DNA from 4 places in the Sphingobium sp. BHU LFT2 genome. Region 3 is predicted to be linked to each of the others. Evidence: riboswitches for the same ligand, from Rfam matches in the RefSeq annotation. Region 3 holds a riboswitch; each other region holds the start of a gene.

Region 1 (4,209 bases), on a different contig from region 3:
CTTTCCGACGGCCCGGCAAGCAGGAACAGCGCGCCGATCGCCGCCAGCGCGGTGACGATCGCCAGCAGCGGCAACGCCATCGGGTGCAGTTCGGACAGGCCGAAATAAAGCGCGATCACCGCCCCCAGCGCCGCCGCATTGGACACGCCCAGCACGGCGGGTTCGGCCAGCGGATTACGCAGATAGCCCTGCAATGCCGCACCCGACAGGCCCAGCATGGCGCCGACCAGCAGGCCGATCGCCATGCGCGGCAGGCGCAGGTCGATGACGATCGCGCGCGCCACCATGTCGCCACCGCCCGCCAGCACCGCCAAGATGCGCGCCGGCGCGATCGTCACCGATCCCAGCGCGACCGACGCGATGCCCGCGACCAGCAGCAGGGCGATCAGCCCCGGCAGCAACAGGGGATGCCGCCGCTCCTTAGAAGCGGACACGCACGCCGCCATAGGCCGACCGGCCATAGGTGCCATAGCCATAGGCCGTGGCGTAATCCGCATCGAACAGATTGTCGATCCGGCCATAGACTTCCAGATGGTCGCCCACGGGGAAGGACGCGCGCAGCCCGGCCAGCGCATAGCCGTCGAGCCGGCGCGTGTTGGCCGTGTCGTCATAGCTGTCGCCAACCATGGTCAGGGTCGCGCCGGTCGACAGGCCGAAGGCCCAGAGATAGTCGGCCGACACACTCACCGCATTGGCGGCGCGGCGCGGCAGGCGATTGCCGTCGGTGGCCCCGCCCGACCGGTCGCGCGCATCGACATAGCTGTAGGACGCCGCCACCGTCAGCGCCTCGACCGGCTTCAGCGTCAGCGTCGCTTCCACGCCCTTGGCGCGGGTCCGGTCCAGATTGCCATAGATGTAGGTCGCATAGTCATAGTTGATCTGGTTGCGGGTATCGCGTCGGAAGGCGGTCAGCGACAGCACCGCCTTGTCCCCGTCCAGGCTCTGGTCGAAGCCGATATCATAGCTTTTCGACCGCTCCGGCCGCAGCGCGCTGTTGCCGCTATAGGTGTCGTAAAGCTGATAGAGCGACGGCGCCTTGAACCCCTCGCCATAGGAAAGGCGGATATTGGTCGCGCCGGCGTTCGGCGTGTAATTGGCGTTGGCGCCAAAGGTGGTCGCGCCGCCGAACTGGCTATGATCGTCATGGCGCAACCCGCCGGTGACGGCGAGGCCGGTGAGCGGCTTCACCACCGCCAGCGCATAGACGCTGTCGATATTCGCCTTCGCGCTCGCTATGTCGCCAAAGCCGAAATACTCATAGTCCGGCCGCTCATGCTCATAGCCGAAGATCAGCTTGGCCTGATCCACCGGGGCATAGACACCCTCATATTCGAAGCGCAGATTGGTGCCCGAATAGCCATAGTCCGGGTCGGTGCCGCGCACGAAATAATAGTCGCGATCGTTGCGCATCCAGGTGACGGCGGCACGGTTGGTCAGCTTGCCGTCGAGCAGCGCCAGATTGATCCCGGCATAGCCGACATATTGGTCCAGCTTGCTGACGTCGCTGCTGTCGGCCGGCGCGCCGAAGAAGCTGTCATAGTCGAGATCGGCATGGATATAGTAACCGCGCAGGTCGAGGCTCAGCGTGTCGGAAAAGGCGATCTTCAGCTTGGCGTTGGTGGCGATATTCTCATAGCCATCCTTCTCCACGCCGCCAAACGACCGGCCGACCGAGGAAATGCCGTCGGTGTTGAAATAGGCGACGCCCAACCCGCCCGACACCGCGCCGCGCGTGCCCGACACATCGGCCTTGGCGTTCAGCGTATCGCTATAGCCATAATCGGCCGAGGCGTTAACCTCGAAACCCTCGCTGGGCGCGCCGGTCATCACATTGACCACGCCGCCGATCGCCTGGCTGCCATAGACCACCGAGTTGGAGCCGCGCAGCACTTCGATCCGGCGGATATTGCCGGTCAGCAGATGGCCGAAATCATAGCCGTCGCCGATGCCGCTCGGGTCGTTGACCTTGACCCCGTCGATCAGCACCAGCGTCTGGGTCGTCTCCGCGCCGCGCAGCGACACGCCGGTCACGCCGCCGGTGGAGCCGTTGCGGCTGAAGCGGACGCCCGGCGTGGTGGCGAGCAGTTCGACGACATCGACCGCCTGGCGCGTTCTGATCGTGTCGGCATCGATCACCGTGATCGCCTGGCCGACCTCGTCGCGCGGCTGCGCAATGCCCGAAGCGGTGACGACGATATCGTCATCCTGTGCCAGATCCTGGGCCAGTGCCGGCGTAGCGGCCAGCAGCGCGATCAGCGAAATCCCCAACATCTTCATTTTATCGTCCCCCGGCGTCCGTCGATTTGGAACCGGGGCGTCCGCACAAGCGGTCGCTGCGTGAGGATCGGGAAGACGCCAGCACCCCGCCCCACGCATCGATGCGGCCCCGGCCGCCATGGGCGTCGCTCGACGGAAACACCGCGCCATGGCCATCCCCTGGGCCAGGGCAAGAGCGACCAGACGCCGGCAGGTCTCCTGGCTCGCGGGTCAGGGCAGCGATGCGCCAGCCTTCCCGGACCTGTCGGTCCAGTGGCCGGTTCCGGCCCTCCCCTTTTGAAGAGCTTGGGAACCCTGCGCATCGCGCTCACCGCTTACAGTTGCAGGGACAGCCGCGGATTTGGAAGGGCTGCGCCCCCCGCACCGCATTCCCGTTTTCAGCCCTTGCGGGCACCGGCGCGATCATGCGCGTCCGGGGCTTTGGATCACCCCGGCGCGCGGCCCCCATAAGCCAAAGCACAAGCCCTGCCAAGCGGGCCAGGATCGCCCCGGCGGATCGTTGCGCGGCGCCGGCGGGCGGCTATGCAGAGGCCTCTGACCCAAGGAGCCGACATGTCCGATTCGCCAGATCTATCCTTGATGGCCATCACTGCCGCCGACGTCGCCGATGCCGCGCGGCTGATCGCGCCGGCGGCGGTCCGCACCCCGCTGATCGAGAATGCCGCGCTCAACGATTTGTGCGGCCGGCGCGTGCTGGTGAAGTTCGAGGGCGCCCAGCATAGCGGATCGTTCAAGTTCCGTGGCGCCTATAACCGCCTCGCCCGGCTGAACGATGCGGAACGGGCGGCGGGCGTCGTCGCCTGGTCCTCGGGCAATCATGCCCAGGGCGTCGCCTTTGCCGCCCGCCTGCTCGGCATTCCCGCCACGATCGTGATGCCGGCCGATGCCCCGGCGATCAAGACCGCCAACACCCGCGCGCTCGGCGCAGAGGTCGTTCCCTATGACCGCTTCACCCAGAGCCGCGAGGAAATCGCCACCGCCCTGGCCACCGAACGCGGCGCGACGCTGGTTCCCTCCTTCGACGATCCCTTCATCATCGCCGGCCAGGGCACGATCGGCCTCGAAATACTCGACCAGGCCCAGGCCGCCGGCGCCGACCTCGCACAGATTCTCGTCTGCTGCGGTGGCGGTGGGCTGGTCGCGGGCACGGCCACGGCGATCAAGACCGCCCGCCCGGACATCAGCGTCTATGCGGTCGAGCCTGCCGGTTTCGAAGATACCGCCCGCTCGCTCGCCAGCGGCGTGCGCGAAAGTGTCTCGCCCGACGCGCGCAGCATCTGCGACGCCCTGCTGGCGCCCAGCCCCGGCGCGCTGACCTTCCCGATCAACCATGCCCTGCTGGCCGGCGGCCTGGTCGTCAGCGACGATCAGGTGCGCGACGCGATGCGCTTCGCCTTCACCACGCTCAAGCTGGTGGTCGAACCGGGCGGCGCGGTCGCCCTCGCCGCCATGCTCGCCGGCCTCGCCCCGCCCACCGACGGCGCCACCGCCCTCGTCATCTCCGGCGCCAATGTCGATCCGGCCGCCTATGCCGCGATCATCGGCGGCCAAGACGCCTGACCGCTGGTCTTTTGCCCCGTCCCGCACTAAATGCGGCGCCATGATGAGCCGCTTTTCCAAGATGCATGGTCTGGGCAATGATTTCGTCGTGATCGACGCGCGCCAGGCGCCGGTCGCGATGACGGAAGCGCGCGCCCGCGCCATTGCCGATCGCCATGCCGGCATCGGCTGCGACCAGCTGATCGTCATCGGCGATGCGGAGGCCGGCGATCAGGCCGACGTGTCGATGCTGATCTTCAATTCCGACGGTTCGGAAGTGGAAGCCTGTGGCAATGCCACCCGCTGCGTGCCGCTGTTCGTTGGCAAGGATGTGCTGATCCGGACCAGGGCCGGGCTGCTCGACGCCAAGAGCGTGGACGGCGGCGCCAGCGT
Region 2 (4,209 bases), on a different contig from region 3:
GGAAGACCAGCTCAATGGCCTGATGGCGCTGCCGGTGGCGGAGCGGGTCGCCCTGCGCCGCCGGATCAGCGCGCTGTTGTCGGACCCCGCCCATCGCCCGGCGGTCGAGCCGCTGCTGCACCGGGCGGCGGACTGCATGCTGCATCTGCCGGCGCGGATCGGCGACTATAGCGACTTCTATGTCGGCATCCATCACGCCAACAATATCGGCCGCCAGTTCCGGCCCGACAATCCGCTGCTGCCCAATTATAAATATGTGCCGATCGGCTATCATGGCCGGGCATCCTCGATCCGCCCGTCGGGCGCGCCGCTGGTCCGCCCGCGCGGCCAGCGCAAGCCGCCCGAGGTCGATGTGCCGGTGGTCGGCCCGACCGCCCGGCTCGACTATGAGCTGGAACTGGGCGTGTGGATCGGCGCCGGCAATGATCTGGGAAGCCCGATCCCCATCAGCGAGGCGGCCGATCATGTCGCCGGCTTCTGCCTGCTCAACGACTGGTCGGCGCGCGACTTCCAGGCGTGGGAATATCAGCCGCTGGGGCCTTTCCTCGCCAAGAATTTCCATTCGACCATTTCACCCTGGGTGGTGACGCCCGAGGCGCTGGCGCCGTTCCGCATCGCCCAGCCGCCCCGGCCGCAGGGCGATCCCGCGCCGCTGCCTTACCTCAGTGATGCCGACGACCAGGCCCATGGCGCGCTGGCGCTGACGCTGGAAGTCTATCTCTCCACCCAGGCGATGCGCGACGCGGGCCAGCCACCGATGCGGCTGAGCCAGGGGCCGGCGAGCAACATGTACTGGACCGTCAGCCAGATCGTCACCCATCATGCGTCCAATGGCTGCAACCTGATGCCCGGCGACTTGCTGGGCAGCGGCACCATTTCCGCTCCGACGCGCGACGGCTATGGCAGCCTGATGGAGATCAGCAGTGGCGGCCGCGAGCCGATCAGCCTGCCATCGGGCGAGACGCGCTGCTTCCTGGAGGATGGCGACGAGGTGACATTACGCGCCACCGCGTCCGCCCCCGGCCATGTGTCGATCGGCTTTGGCGAATGCCGCGCGATGATCGTGCCGGCGCGATGAGCGACCTCACCCTTCATGGCTATTGGCGGTCGAGCGCGAGCTATCGCGTGCGGATCGCGCTGGCCCTGAAGGGTGTCGACTATGCGCAGGTCGCCCATGACCTGCGCAGCGGTGCGCAGCGGGCACCCGACTATCAGGCGCTGGCGCCGCAGGGGCTGGTGCCCGCACTGGTCGATGGCGACAGCGTGCTGACGCAGAGCGGCGCGATCCTGGAATGGATCGAGGCGCGCTGGCCGCAGCCGCCTTTGCTGCCCGCCGACCCCGGCGATGCCGCGATCGTCCGTGCCATGGCCGGCATCATCGCCTGCGATATCCATCCGCTCGGCAATCTGCGCGTGTTGCAGGCGCTGCGGCAGGATTTTGGTGCCAGCGAGAATCAGGTCCGCGCCTGGATCGGCCGCTGGACTGGCGAAGGGCTGGCCGCGCTCGAAACACTGGTCGCCCGTCACGGCGGCACCCATGCCTTTGGCGACAGCCCGAGTTTCGCCGACTGCCATATCGTGCCCCAGCTCTACAATGCCCGGCGCTTCGGCGTCGACCTGACGCCCTTTCCGCGGCTGTGCGCCGTGGACGCGGCGGCATGCGCGCTCCCCGCCTTTGCCGCCGCGCACCCCGATCGCCAGCCCGACGCCGACGCATGAGCGACGCCGACACGCGCCTGTTCGCGACGCCGGCGGGCGTGCGCCTTTGCCCGATCGAGCAGTTCGCCGACGGCAAGGCGCGCAATTTCGTGCTGCAGATGCGGGCCGGCCGCTTCCATGGCTTTGCCGTGCGCACCGGCGATCATGTCGCCGGCTTTGTCGACCAATGCCCCCATGCCGGCCTGCCGCTGGCGCAGCAGCTGGACGATTATCTGACCCCGGATGGCAGCCATATCCGCTGTAGCTGGCACGGCGCCATTTTCCGCCGCGACGATGGTGTCTGCGTCGGCGGGCCGTGCGTCGGTCAGCGCCTTACGCCCTGGCCACTCGCCATCGCCGCTGGCTGGATTGTCACCGCTGCCCAAAGCGACTAGGAACCGGCCCAGGGACGGCGCTTCGCATCGTCCCGACATGATCGCGCCGGTGCCCCCACGGGGGCTTAAAATGGGAAGGCGGTGCGGATGCCATGGCGTCCAAATCCGCAGCTGTCCCTGCAACTGTGAGCGGCGAGCGTGATGAACAGCGCCCTCCCCAGCCGGGAGGGCAGCCACTGGGCCGGACGCTAAATCCTGCGAGGCCTGGGAAGGCCGTTCCTCCCGCTATGACCCGCAAGCCAGGAGACCTGCCGGCGTTTAGGTCGCTCTTGCTTTGGTCCAGGGGATGGCCGGGGCACGGTGTTCCGTCTGAGCGACAGGTTGGCGGCTGGAGCCGCGCGGTCACGCATCTGCGGGCGAACAAGCGCCCGTCCGCGATGCCGGCCGGCCGTGCGTGCGCGCCCGGTTCGCTCCCGCCCCGGTTGCTCCGGCGCGCGAGTATTTGTCATGGCCAACACTGCATCTGCCAAGATTCCGACCACCGTCATCACCGGCTTCCTGGGCGCGGGCAAGACCACGCTGATCCGCCATCTGCTGGAAAATGCGAAGGGGCGCCGGCTCGCCCTCATCATCAACGAATTTGGCGATGTCGGCGTCGACGGCGAACTGGTGAAGGGCTGCAACGACGCCGCCTGCCCGGAAGAGGATATTGTCGAGCTGGCCAATGGCTGCATCTGTTGCACCGTGGCCGACGATTTCCTGCCGACCATGACCGCGCTGCTCGACCGGCCGAGCCCGCCCGACCATATCATCATCGAGACGTCGGGGCTGGCCCTGCCCAAGCCGCTGGTCAAGGCCTTCCAGTGGCCCGACATCCGCACCCGCGCCACGGTGGACGGGGTGGTCGCGCTGATCGACGCCGATGCGGTCGCTGCCGGTCGCTTTGCCACCGACGAGGCGGCGCTGGCCGCCGCGCGTGCCGCCGATCCCAATCTGGACCATGACAGCCCGCTGGAGGAATTGTTCGAGGATCAGCTCGCCTGTGCCGATATGGTGGTGCTGAACAAGAGCGACCTGGTCGATGCCGACACGCTGGCCGCGGTCGAGGCGCAGGTCGATGCCGAGACGCGGCCCGGCGTAAAGATCGTCCGCGCCGCCCATGGTGCGGTCGATATCGGCGCGCTGCTGGGCATCGTCGCGGCGGCGGAGGATGATCTCGACGCCCGGCCCTCGCACCATGAGGCGGAGGGCGAGGATCATGACCATGATGATTTCGACAGCTTCGTCGTCAGTGGCGATGCGGTTGCCGATCCCGACACGCTGGTGCAGGCGCTGTCCGCGCTGATCGCCACCCACGACGTGCTGCGCGTCAAGGGCATGGTCGCGGTCGCGGGCAAACCGATGCGCCTCGTCGTGCAGGCGGTCGGCCCGCGCATCCAGCATTTCTTCGACCGCCCCTGGCAGGCGGGGGAGGCGCGCCGCACCCAGCTGGTGGTGATCGGCCAGAAGGGGCTGGACCGCGCCGCTATCGAGGCCGACATCCAGGCCGTGCTCGGCTGATGCATCTCCTGTCCGCCACGCCGGGAACGATCAGCGACGGCGAGGAGGCGATCGACCTAGACCAGCCGCCCGGCGACATCGTCATCCTGACCGTGGCGGACAGCGATCTGGCCTGTTTCGCCGCCGCCGCCGCGCGCCTGCCCGATGATGCGCCGAGCGTGCGGCTGGCTAATCTGCTGCAGCTCAAACATCCCTATTCGGTCGATCTCTATGTCGAGAAGGTGATCGCCAAGGCGCGGTTCGTCTGCGTCATCCTGCTCGGCGGCAAGAGCTATTGGCCCTATGGCGTGGACGAGATTGCACAGGTCGCGCGCGAAAGGGGCATCGCCTTCGCCGCGATCGCCGACGGGCGCGAGGGCGATCCCGCGCTGGATCTGGCTTCCACCGTGCCGGCGGCGATGCGCGAGCAGCTGCGCGACTATCTGCGCCAGGGCGGCACCGCCAATGCGCTGTCCTTCCTGCGCTGCGCCGCCCGGCTGACCGGCGCGGATGCGGGCGAGCCAGACCATCCGCTGCCGATTGCCGACGCGGGCCTCTATCTGCCCGGCCATGACCGGCCCGGCGTGGCGGAACTGCGCGCGACCTGGGTCGAGGGGCGGCCGGTGGCGCTGCTGAT
Region 3 (4,209 bases):
CGCACCGCCGACCGGCCGACGGGGCTGGAGGATGTCGATCATCGCGTGCTGACCTATGCCGATCTGCGATCGCTGACAGCGAACACGGACCTGCGCACGCCGAGCCGATCGCTCGACATCCACCTGACCGCGAACATGGAACGATATATGTGGTCGTTCGATGGGGTGAAGCTGTCCGAAGGGGCCGAGCCGATCGCCTTCCGCCATATGGAACGGGTGCGCGTGACCCTGATCAACGACACGATGATGCCGCATCCCATCCATCTGCATGGTCATTTCTTCGAACTGGTGACCGGCGAGGCGGCGCATAATCCGCGCAAGCATACGGTGAATGTGCTGCCCGGCGGCAAGGTCAGCTTCGACCTCACCGCCGATGCGCTGGGCGACTGGGCCTTCCACTGCCATATGCTGATGCACATGCATGCCGGGATGATGCGGGTCGTGACGGTCCGCCATGGGGAGGACGCGGCATGAAGCTGATCGCGCTCCTGCTGCTCGCCGCCGCTGCGCCGGTGCAGGCCCAGACCATGGACCATAGCCAGATGGACCATGGCGCGATGGGCCACAGTATGCCCACCACCGATGCTGCGATCCCACAGGGCACGGCCCCGCCGGTGCCGACCGATCATGCCGCCGACGCGCTCTATGACCCCGCTGCCATGGCCCGCGCCCGCGCGGCGATGATCGCGGAAGGGGGCGGCATGACCTATTCGCAATGGATGTTCGATCGGCTGGAATATCGCGCCGGCAAGGGCGCGGATGGCTATGCTTGGGAAGGCGAGGGCTGGATCGGCGGCGACATCAACCGCTTCGCGGTCAAGAGCGAGGGTGAAGGGAGGTTCGGCGGATCGCTCGAACGGGCCGAGGTTCAGGCGCTCTACAGCCGGGCGATCGACCCCTGGTTCAACCTGCAGGCGGGCGTGCGGCAGGATTTCGGCGAAGGGCCGGACCGCAGCTATGCGGTGATCGGCATTGATGGCCTGGCACCCTACTGGTTCGAGGTCGGGGCCGAAGCCTTCCTGTCGACCAGGGGCGACGCCCATCTGCGGCTGGAGGCGAGCTATGACCAGCGTATCACCCAGCGACTGATCCTGCAGCCCGCCGCCGAGTTCAATCTGGCGGCGCAGCATGTGCCCGAACTGGGGATCGGCGCCGGCCCGTCCGATATCGAGCTTGGGCTGCGGCTGCGCTACGAGATCGCCCGCGAATTCGCGCCCTATGTCGGTGTGAATTGGGAGCGCAAGCTGGGCGATACGGCCGACCATGCCCGTGCCGTCGGCGAGAAGCCGTCGGCCACCAGCCTGGTGATCGGCCTGCGCGCCTGGTTCTGAGAGGCGCTTGCAGGCCGCCTGATATTCGATTATCGATCCCGCCGATCCTGCGCCGCACGGCATGGGATCATGATCGCGCCGGTGTCCCGAAAGGGGCTTAATAGGGAATGCGGTGCGGATGGCCCTCTCATGCAGGGTGTCGTCCAAATCCGCAGCTGTCCCTGCAACTGTAAGCGGTGAGCGCGATGCATATGTGCGGACGGCAGAATGACCGATCCGCCAGCCACTGGGCCGGACGCTAAATCCTGCGAGGCCTGGGAAGGCCGTGCATCAAGCGATGACCCGTGAGCCAGGAGACCTGCCGGCGTCTGGTCGCTCTTGCCTTGGTCCAGGGGATGGCCGCGGCACGGTAACTTCCGTCTGAGCGACGAACGAGCGGCTGGGGCCGCTGCGACGACGCGCGTCGGTTGCCCATGGGCGCCCGGCCGGCGCGTGTGTCGGACGTTCGCGCGCGTGCCGCTCGTGAAGGTTGCCCCCGCCCGTCGAACGCGGCGCCGGATGGGGGAATATATGAAGTCCATTATCGTTTCGCGGGCCGCCTTGGCCCTTTCGCTCGCCTTTGCATCGCCGGCTCTGGCCGATGAAGGAGAGGGTGACAGCATCGTCGTCACCGGCACCAGCCTGGAAGAGACGCTGCCGCAGCAGCTGTCGCGCTATGGCCATGCGATCGAGATCGTCACCGACACGCAGATCCGCGATGCCGCCGCGATCGATACCGCCCGCGCGCTCGAAGCGGTGCCGGGCCTGTTCATCCGGTCGCAGTCCGGGCCGTTCAGCTATGTCGACATCGCGCTTCAGGGTTCGCGCACCAAGGATGTGCTGTGGACGATGGACGGCATTCGCCTGAACAACCGCCTCTATGGCGGCACGTCGCCCAATGACACCATGGCCGCCAGCATGATCGAGCGGATCGAGGTGCTGAAAGGCGGCGAAAGCCTGTTCTACGGCACGCAGGCGGCGGCCGGTGTCATCAATGTCGTTACCCGCGATTTTAGCGACGATCTGGGCGGCCAGGTCAATGCCAGCCTCGACAGCTTTGCCGGCACCAGTCTGGATGGCTATGTTCGCGGCGCGATCGGCCAGCATCGCTTCGTGGTCTGGGCCAATCGTAGCCAGTCGGACGGCTATCGTCCCTATGACGTGATGCAGCCCAGCGCGACCGATCGCGCGCGCGGCTATGATCTCTGGTCGGCGGGCATCAAATATCAATATGATATCGCGCCGGACCTGCGCCTCAACGCGCTCTACCAGCACACCAAGGCCGATCTCGACAATATCAGCGCGACCCGGACCAAGGAAAGCCGCAACGACCGCAATGAGGAGGTGGCCAGCCTGCGCCTCGACTATACCGGCGAGGATGGCGTGCAATTCTTCCTTAAGGGCTATTTCCACGACTGGAAGACCGCCTATGTCCAGATCCGCAACCCCGTGCCCGCCGGCCCGCCGCAGGTCATCTACCCTGCCGGCACCTTCTGGGGGTATCAGGATTATGGCGGCAGCGCGGTGGTGCAGCTCAATATGCTGCGCGGCATCGACACGCTGATCGGCTATGATTTCCAGAGCTTCAACGGCCGCGACGACGTCCTGCTGATCGCGCCGACCGATGAACAGGTCCATGCCGGCATCTTCCAGCTGCGCACCAATGACGAATTGTCGAGCAAGGGACGGATCGCCGCGGGCCTGCGCTACAACAAGGCGAAGGGATCGGAAAAAACGATCTGGAACGTCTCGGGCCGCTATGATGTCAGCGACGCGCTGTTCGTGGAGGCCAATGGCGGCACCTCCTTCGTGCTGCCCGACGCCTCGCAGCTTTATGGCAATGATCCCTGTTGCGAGGTCGGCAACCCGAACCTGAAGCCCGAGGAAAGCCTGAACCTCAACGCCGCGCTGGGCGGTGCGCTGGCCGGCGGCGCGATCCGGTGGAAGGCGACCTGGTTCAACCGGCGCATCACCGACCTGATCGACACCACCTATGACGATCCGGCCTTTCCGGAAGGCACCTATATCAACGTCAGCGACAAGGTGCGGGCCAGGGGCGCCGAGCTGGAGCTGAACGCGAATTTGACCGGTGGCTGGGGCCTGTCGGCCAGCTACACCTGGTCGCGTGTCCGCAATCAGGGCAGTTCGGTGCAGCGCGATCGCAATCCGGAGCAATATGGTCGCGCCGCGATCGTCTATGCGCCGGAAACGGGCCGCTTCGGCGCCAATCTGTCGGCCAATTGGGTGGGCGATGTCTGGTCGACCGCATCGGGTTTTGGCCGGATGAACTATGGCAATTATGCCGTGGTCGATGCGGGCGCGCATCTGTGGCTGGATCAGGCGCGGCGCAACCGGTTCGGCATCAATGTCGAAAATCTGTTCGACCGCGATTACGCCTCCACCGGCTATCGCTCGGCGGTTAGCGATGCAGGGGTATTGGACGGCAGCAACAGCCGCTTCCTCTACTTCTACCGGGGCGTGCCGCGCACGCTGCGGGTCAGCTATGGCCTGAGCTTCTGACCATGTTGCGGCCGGTCCTGCTGCTGCATCGCTGGCTGGGCATCCTCATCGGCGCCGTCATGACGCTGTGGTGCCTGTCCGGCTTCGTGATGCTCTATGTCGACTATCCGCGCCTGACACCGGCCGCGCAGCTTGGGGGGCTCACGCCCCTCAATCTGTCGCCGGGGCAGGCAGGGATGTTGCCCGACGCCATGATGCTGTCCGCCGCCCGGATCGAGATGATGGCGGGGCGGCCCGTATTGCGGGTGACGCCGGCGCTCGATCCGACGCGAACCATCCCGCAGATGCGGGTCTCCGCCGGCACCCATGACTGGGCGTCGGGGAAACCGGTCGAGCAGGTCGATCCGCAAAATATCCACAGGATCGCGCGCGAATTCGG
Region 4 (4,209 bases), on a different contig from region 3:
AGCGTGCCATAGCGATAGGCCGTCATGTAGTTCTCGTCGAAGAGATTCTCGACGCGGGTGAACAGGCGCAACGCCGGGGTGAACGCATATTCGGCGCGCAAGTCGACCAATGTATAATCGTCCAGCCGGGTGGTGTTGGCCGCATTGTCATAGCTGTGGCCGGACCAGCGCAGCGCCGCGCCGGTGGTGAGGCCGAAGGGCCAGGCATAGCTGATCGAACCATTGGCGCTGTTGCGCGGCCGGCGCGGCAGCCAATTGCCTTCGTTCGCAGTGTCCTCCGAACGATCCTCCGCCACGGTCCAGCTATAATTGCCGTCAATGGTCAGCCCCTTGACCGGCTCGACCGCCACCTGCGCCTCTATCCCATGCGCCTTGGCGCGCGCGACATTGAGATAATAGCCATAACGGCGGGTGGTGGTGCCGGGCGTGAAGCAGAGCGGATCGGTCGAACTGGAGGAACAGCTATTATAGATGATCTGGTCGGTCGTGGTCCGATCAAACCAGGTCGCACCCAGTCGCAGTTTCTCGCCAAAGAAACGCTGCTCCGCGCCCGCTTCCCAGCCATGGGCGCGTTCGGGATCGAGCGCCTGATTCCCATATTCGGAAAAGAGCTGATAGAGGGTCGGCGCCTTGAACCCCTCGCCATAGCTGGCGCGCAGCACCGTCCCGGTCGGCAGCGCCCAGACGCCACCGGCGGAAAAGAGGGTCCGGCCGCCATAGCGGTTATGATCGTCGTAGCGCAGCCCGCCGGTCAGGGTCAGGCCCGTAATCGGCTGGGCATTGAGCTGGCCATAGACGCTGGTGATCTCCGCCTTGCCGCGGGCCGGGTCGGGAATCGGCACCGAAAGCGACGCCGAAGGCGACACGCTGCGGAAGCGGCTATTCTCATTCTCCACCCCGAACAGCGCGGTCCAGCCGTCGGCGATCGCGAAGCTACCCTGATATTCCAGCCGCTGGTTGCGCCCCGCCGCGTCGAACGTCTGCTTGCGCGGGTTGCGCGGGTCGTAATTGTCGCGATCGGTGTCGGTATAGCCATAGCCGAAACGGTTGCGGAAGCGGCCGTCGAGCAGTGCGACGTTAAGGCCGGCATAGCCGACAAATTCGCGATTGGTGCCATAGGCGGGGCTGTCCGCGCTGGTGGCGTCGAAATCGACCTTACCATCGGAATAATAGCCGCGCAGATCGGCGCTGATCCCGTCCGCCAGCGCAACCTCTACCCGGCCGGTGACGCTGCGGTTGGTATAGCCGTCCTTCTCCTTGCCGCCAAAGGCCGGGCTGATCGCGGAAATACCGTCGGTGGTGAAGCTCTGGCCGCCGATCCGCCAGCTGACCGGGCCGGTCTTGCCGCCCAGCGCCGCGCGGGCGCTGACCGTGTCGCGCGATCCCGCTTCGATGTCGAAACTCCCCTCCAGCGCCTTTTCGGGCATGGCGGTCACGATATTAACGACGCCGCCGATCGCCTGGCTGCCCCACAGGGTCGACTGGGGGCCGCGCAGCACTTCGATCCGCGAGGCGTCGCCGACCAGCAGATTGGCGAAATTATAGCCGCCGCCGGCCGAGGAGGGATCGTTGAGCTTCACCCCGTCGATCACAACCACGGTCTGGTCGGATTCCGCGCCGCGGATGCGCAGCGATGTCGCCGTGCCATAGCCGCCGTTGCGCGACATGCTGACGCCGGGCGTGCGCAGCAGCAATTCGGTGACGCCCAGATCCTGCGCCCGGTCGATCGCCGCCTTGTCGAGCACGGTGACGGAAGACGACACTTGATCGGCCGGCGTGGCGATGCGGGTAGCGGTGACGAGGATCGAGGATGCCCCGGCATCGGCGGCCGCATCGGGCGGCGGCGCCTGCTGCGCCTCTTCGGCGAAGGCGGTGGTAGAGAGAAGGAAAGAACAGAAAGTCAGATATTTGAACATGCAGGCCCCCGGACGAGGGACCGCATCCCAGGGACGATATCGGTGCCCGGCCGGGCGCGACATGGTCCCCGCAATTTGCGGTCCACCTGTCGCCACGCGGGTTCACCCCCGTCCGCTCGGCACACCCTGTCCGCGCGAAGGACGACCGCGACGGGCAGGTCTCCTGGCTCGCGGGTCATCGCTGATTCATGCCGCCTTCTCAGAACCTTGTGGTCCCAATGGCATGTGGCACAAAGGCTCGCCGCTCACAGTTGCAGGGGCAGCCGGGGTCTTGAACCCCATTCCCTTTTCATCCCCGTTGCCGGGGAACCTGTCGCAGTCCGGGCGATAGGCGAGCCCGACTGGAGCGTCAATCTTCCTTGCCTGGCGGAGCGCGCCGGCTAAGGGAGGTGGCCATGCGGATATTTGCGTCCATCGGCCCCGGCAAGGGAATGATCGCCCTGATGATCGCCCTGATCGGCGGCGCTACATTATGGGCGGCTACCGCTCGCCAGCCTGCCAATGCAAGCAAACGTCCGCAACGGATCGTGTCGCTCAACCTGTGCGCCGACCAGTTGCTGGTCGCGCTGGCCGATCGCGACCAGATTGCCGGGCTGACCCATAATGCCGGCGATCGGCAGATGTCGGCGGTGGCTGCCGTAACGAAGGGCCTGCCCATCCTCGATGGATCGGCCGAGCAGATTTTGGCAACCAATCCCGATCTGGTGATCGGCATGCCGGCGCGGCGCAATCCGGCGATCGCGATCCTCAAGGCCCAGCATTATCCCGCCGTCGACCTCAAAAGCGCGGACAGCTATGCCGATATCGTCGCGTCGATCCGCACCGTGGCGCAGGCCATTGGCCATACCGACCGGGGCGAAGCAATGATCGCGCGGATGGACCGGGATCTGGCCGCCCTGCCCCGCGCCCCCAAACAGAAGATCGCGGCCTATTATCAGCGGCGCGGCTACATGACCGGCACCGGCACGCTGGTCGACGACCTGATGACGCGGGCGGGGCTGCGCAACCTGGCCGCCGACCTTGGCAAGCCGGCGATCGCGCAGGTCAGCCTGGAGGAGATGGTCGCCGCCCGGCCCGACTATCTGATCGTCGAGAGCGCCACCGACCGGATCACCGACCAGGGCACCGAAATGCTGCACCATCCCGTGCTGCGCGACATAGCGCGCATCAGCCTGCCCCAGGCCTGGACCGTGTGCGGCGGACCGGCCTATGTGCAGGCGGCACGCGCCCTCTCCCAGGCCGTCAGCGCCCGCTGAAGCTGGGCCGGCTCAGCCCTCGATGAAGTTGGCGGCTACCTCGGCCGGCACCCGCATCAGCCGGCCGCTTTCCTTGTCGATCATCGCCCAGGTGGATTTCGCCGACACCTTCACCTTGCCGTCCGGTCCGGTGAACTCGATCAGCCGGTCGAACCGCGCGCCGCGCGGCCCTTCCGGTATCCAGGTGCGGCCCGATACGACATCGCCCTCGGTCACGTTGCCGCGATAATCGACCTCATGCCGGGTCACGACCCAGATATAGGCGTCGACATGGGCCGGGTCGGCATCGGTCATCCAATGTTCGACCGACAATTGCTCCATCCACTGCACCCACACCGCATTGTTCACATGGCCCAGCACATCGATATGCTCGGGCCGCGCGGTGAACTGCTTGGTGAAGCTCGACGCCATCAGCCTTCCACTCCCAGCTGCCACAGGATGAACGCAAATTCCTCGGCGGTCTCGTGCAGGCTCTCGAACCGGCCCGACTTGCCACCATGGCCCGCGCCCATATTGGTCTTGAGCAGCAGGATATTCTTGTCGGTCTTGGTGGCGCGCAGCTTTGCCACCCATTTGGCCGGCTCCCAATAGGTGACGCGCGGATCGTTCAGCCCGGCAGTCACCATCAGCGGCGGATAATGTTGCGCGGTGACATGGGTGTAAGGGTCATAGGACTGGATGGTGCGGAATGCGGCCTCATCCTCGATCGGATTGCCCCATTCGGGCCATTCGCCCGGCGTCAGTGGCAGCGTTTCGTCCAGCATGGTGTTGAGCACATCGACGAACGGCACATGCGCCACCACCGCGCCCCACAGGTCGGGGTCGGAGTTGATGACCGCGCCCATCAGCTCGCCGCCGGCCGATCCGCCCGAAATGCTGATCCTGCCCCTGGCAGAATAGCCAAGATCGATCAGCCCCTTCGCAACATCGACGAAATCGGTGAAGGTGTTGGTGCGCTTGTCGAGCTTGCCGTCCAGATACCATTGCTGGCCCATATCGTCGCCGCCGCGAATATGGGCGATGGCAAAGGCAAAGCC

What was found. Region 3 has a riboswitch for cobalamin ahead of JQK15_RS14975 (TonB-dependent receptor plug domain-containing protein). Riboswitches for the same ligand answer to the same signal wherever they lie in the genome.
Region 1: another riboswitch for cobalamin. It lies ahead of JQK15_RS02530 (TonB-dependent receptor plug domain-containing protein); the one in region 3 lies ahead of JQK15_RS14975 (TonB-dependent receptor plug domain-containing protein).
Region 2: another riboswitch for cobalamin. It lies ahead of cobW (cobalamin biosynthesis protein CobW); the one in region 3 lies ahead of JQK15_RS14975 (TonB-dependent receptor plug domain-containing protein).
Region 4: another riboswitch for cobalamin. It lies ahead of JQK15_RS05295 (TonB-dependent receptor plug domain-containing protein); the one in region 3 lies ahead of JQK15_RS14975 (TonB-dependent receptor plug domain-containing protein).

What each region holds. Positions count from the first base shown of each region.
Region 1 covers NZ_JAFCGW010000001.1:513,517-517,725, forward strand. Annotated here, with positions in the region: gene JQK15_RS02525 (FecCD family ABC transporter permease) at 1-434, opposite strand, end outside; gene JQK15_RS02530 (TonB-dependent receptor plug domain-containing protein) at 421-2,277, opposite strand; cobalamin riboswitch at 2,449-2,690, opposite strand; gene JQK15_RS02535 (threonine ammonia-lyase) at 2,830-3,837, shown strand; gene dapF (diaminopimelate epimerase) at 3,878-4,209, shown strand, end outside.
Region 2 covers NZ_JAFCGW010000003.1:39,317-43,525, reverse strand. Annotated here, with positions in the region: gene fahA (fumarylacetoacetase) at 1-1,078, shown strand, start outside; gene maiA (maleylacetoacetate isomerase) at 1,075-1,719, shown strand; gene JQK15_RS07515 (Rieske (2Fe-2S) protein) at 1,716-2,093, shown strand; cobalamin riboswitch at 2,124-2,363, shown strand; gene cobW (cobalamin biosynthesis protein CobW) at 2,541-3,593, shown strand; gene cobN (cobaltochelatase subunit CobN) at 3,593-4,209, shown strand, end outside.
Region 3 covers NZ_JAFCGW010000007.1:100,940-105,148, forward strand. Annotated here, with positions in the region: gene JQK15_RS14965 (copper resistance system multicopper oxidase) at 1-474, shown strand, start outside; gene JQK15_RS14970 (copper resistance protein B) at 471-1,331, shown strand; cobalamin riboswitch at 1,394-1,651, shown strand; gene JQK15_RS14975 (TonB-dependent receptor plug domain-containing protein) at 1,842-3,830, shown strand; gene JQK15_RS14980 (PepSY-associated transmembrane domain-containing protein) at 3,833-4,209, shown strand, end outside.
Region 4 covers NZ_JAFCGW010000001.1:1,057,528-1,061,736, forward strand. Annotated here, with positions in the region: gene JQK15_RS05295 (TonB-dependent receptor plug domain-containing protein) at 1-1,916, opposite strand, end outside; cobalamin riboswitch at 2,053-2,245, opposite strand; gene JQK15_RS05300 (ABC transporter substrate-binding protein) at 2,312-3,172, shown strand; gene JQK15_RS05305 (acyl-CoA thioesterase) at 3,185-3,583, opposite strand; gene JQK15_RS05310 (S9 family peptidase) at 3,583-4,209, opposite strand, start outside.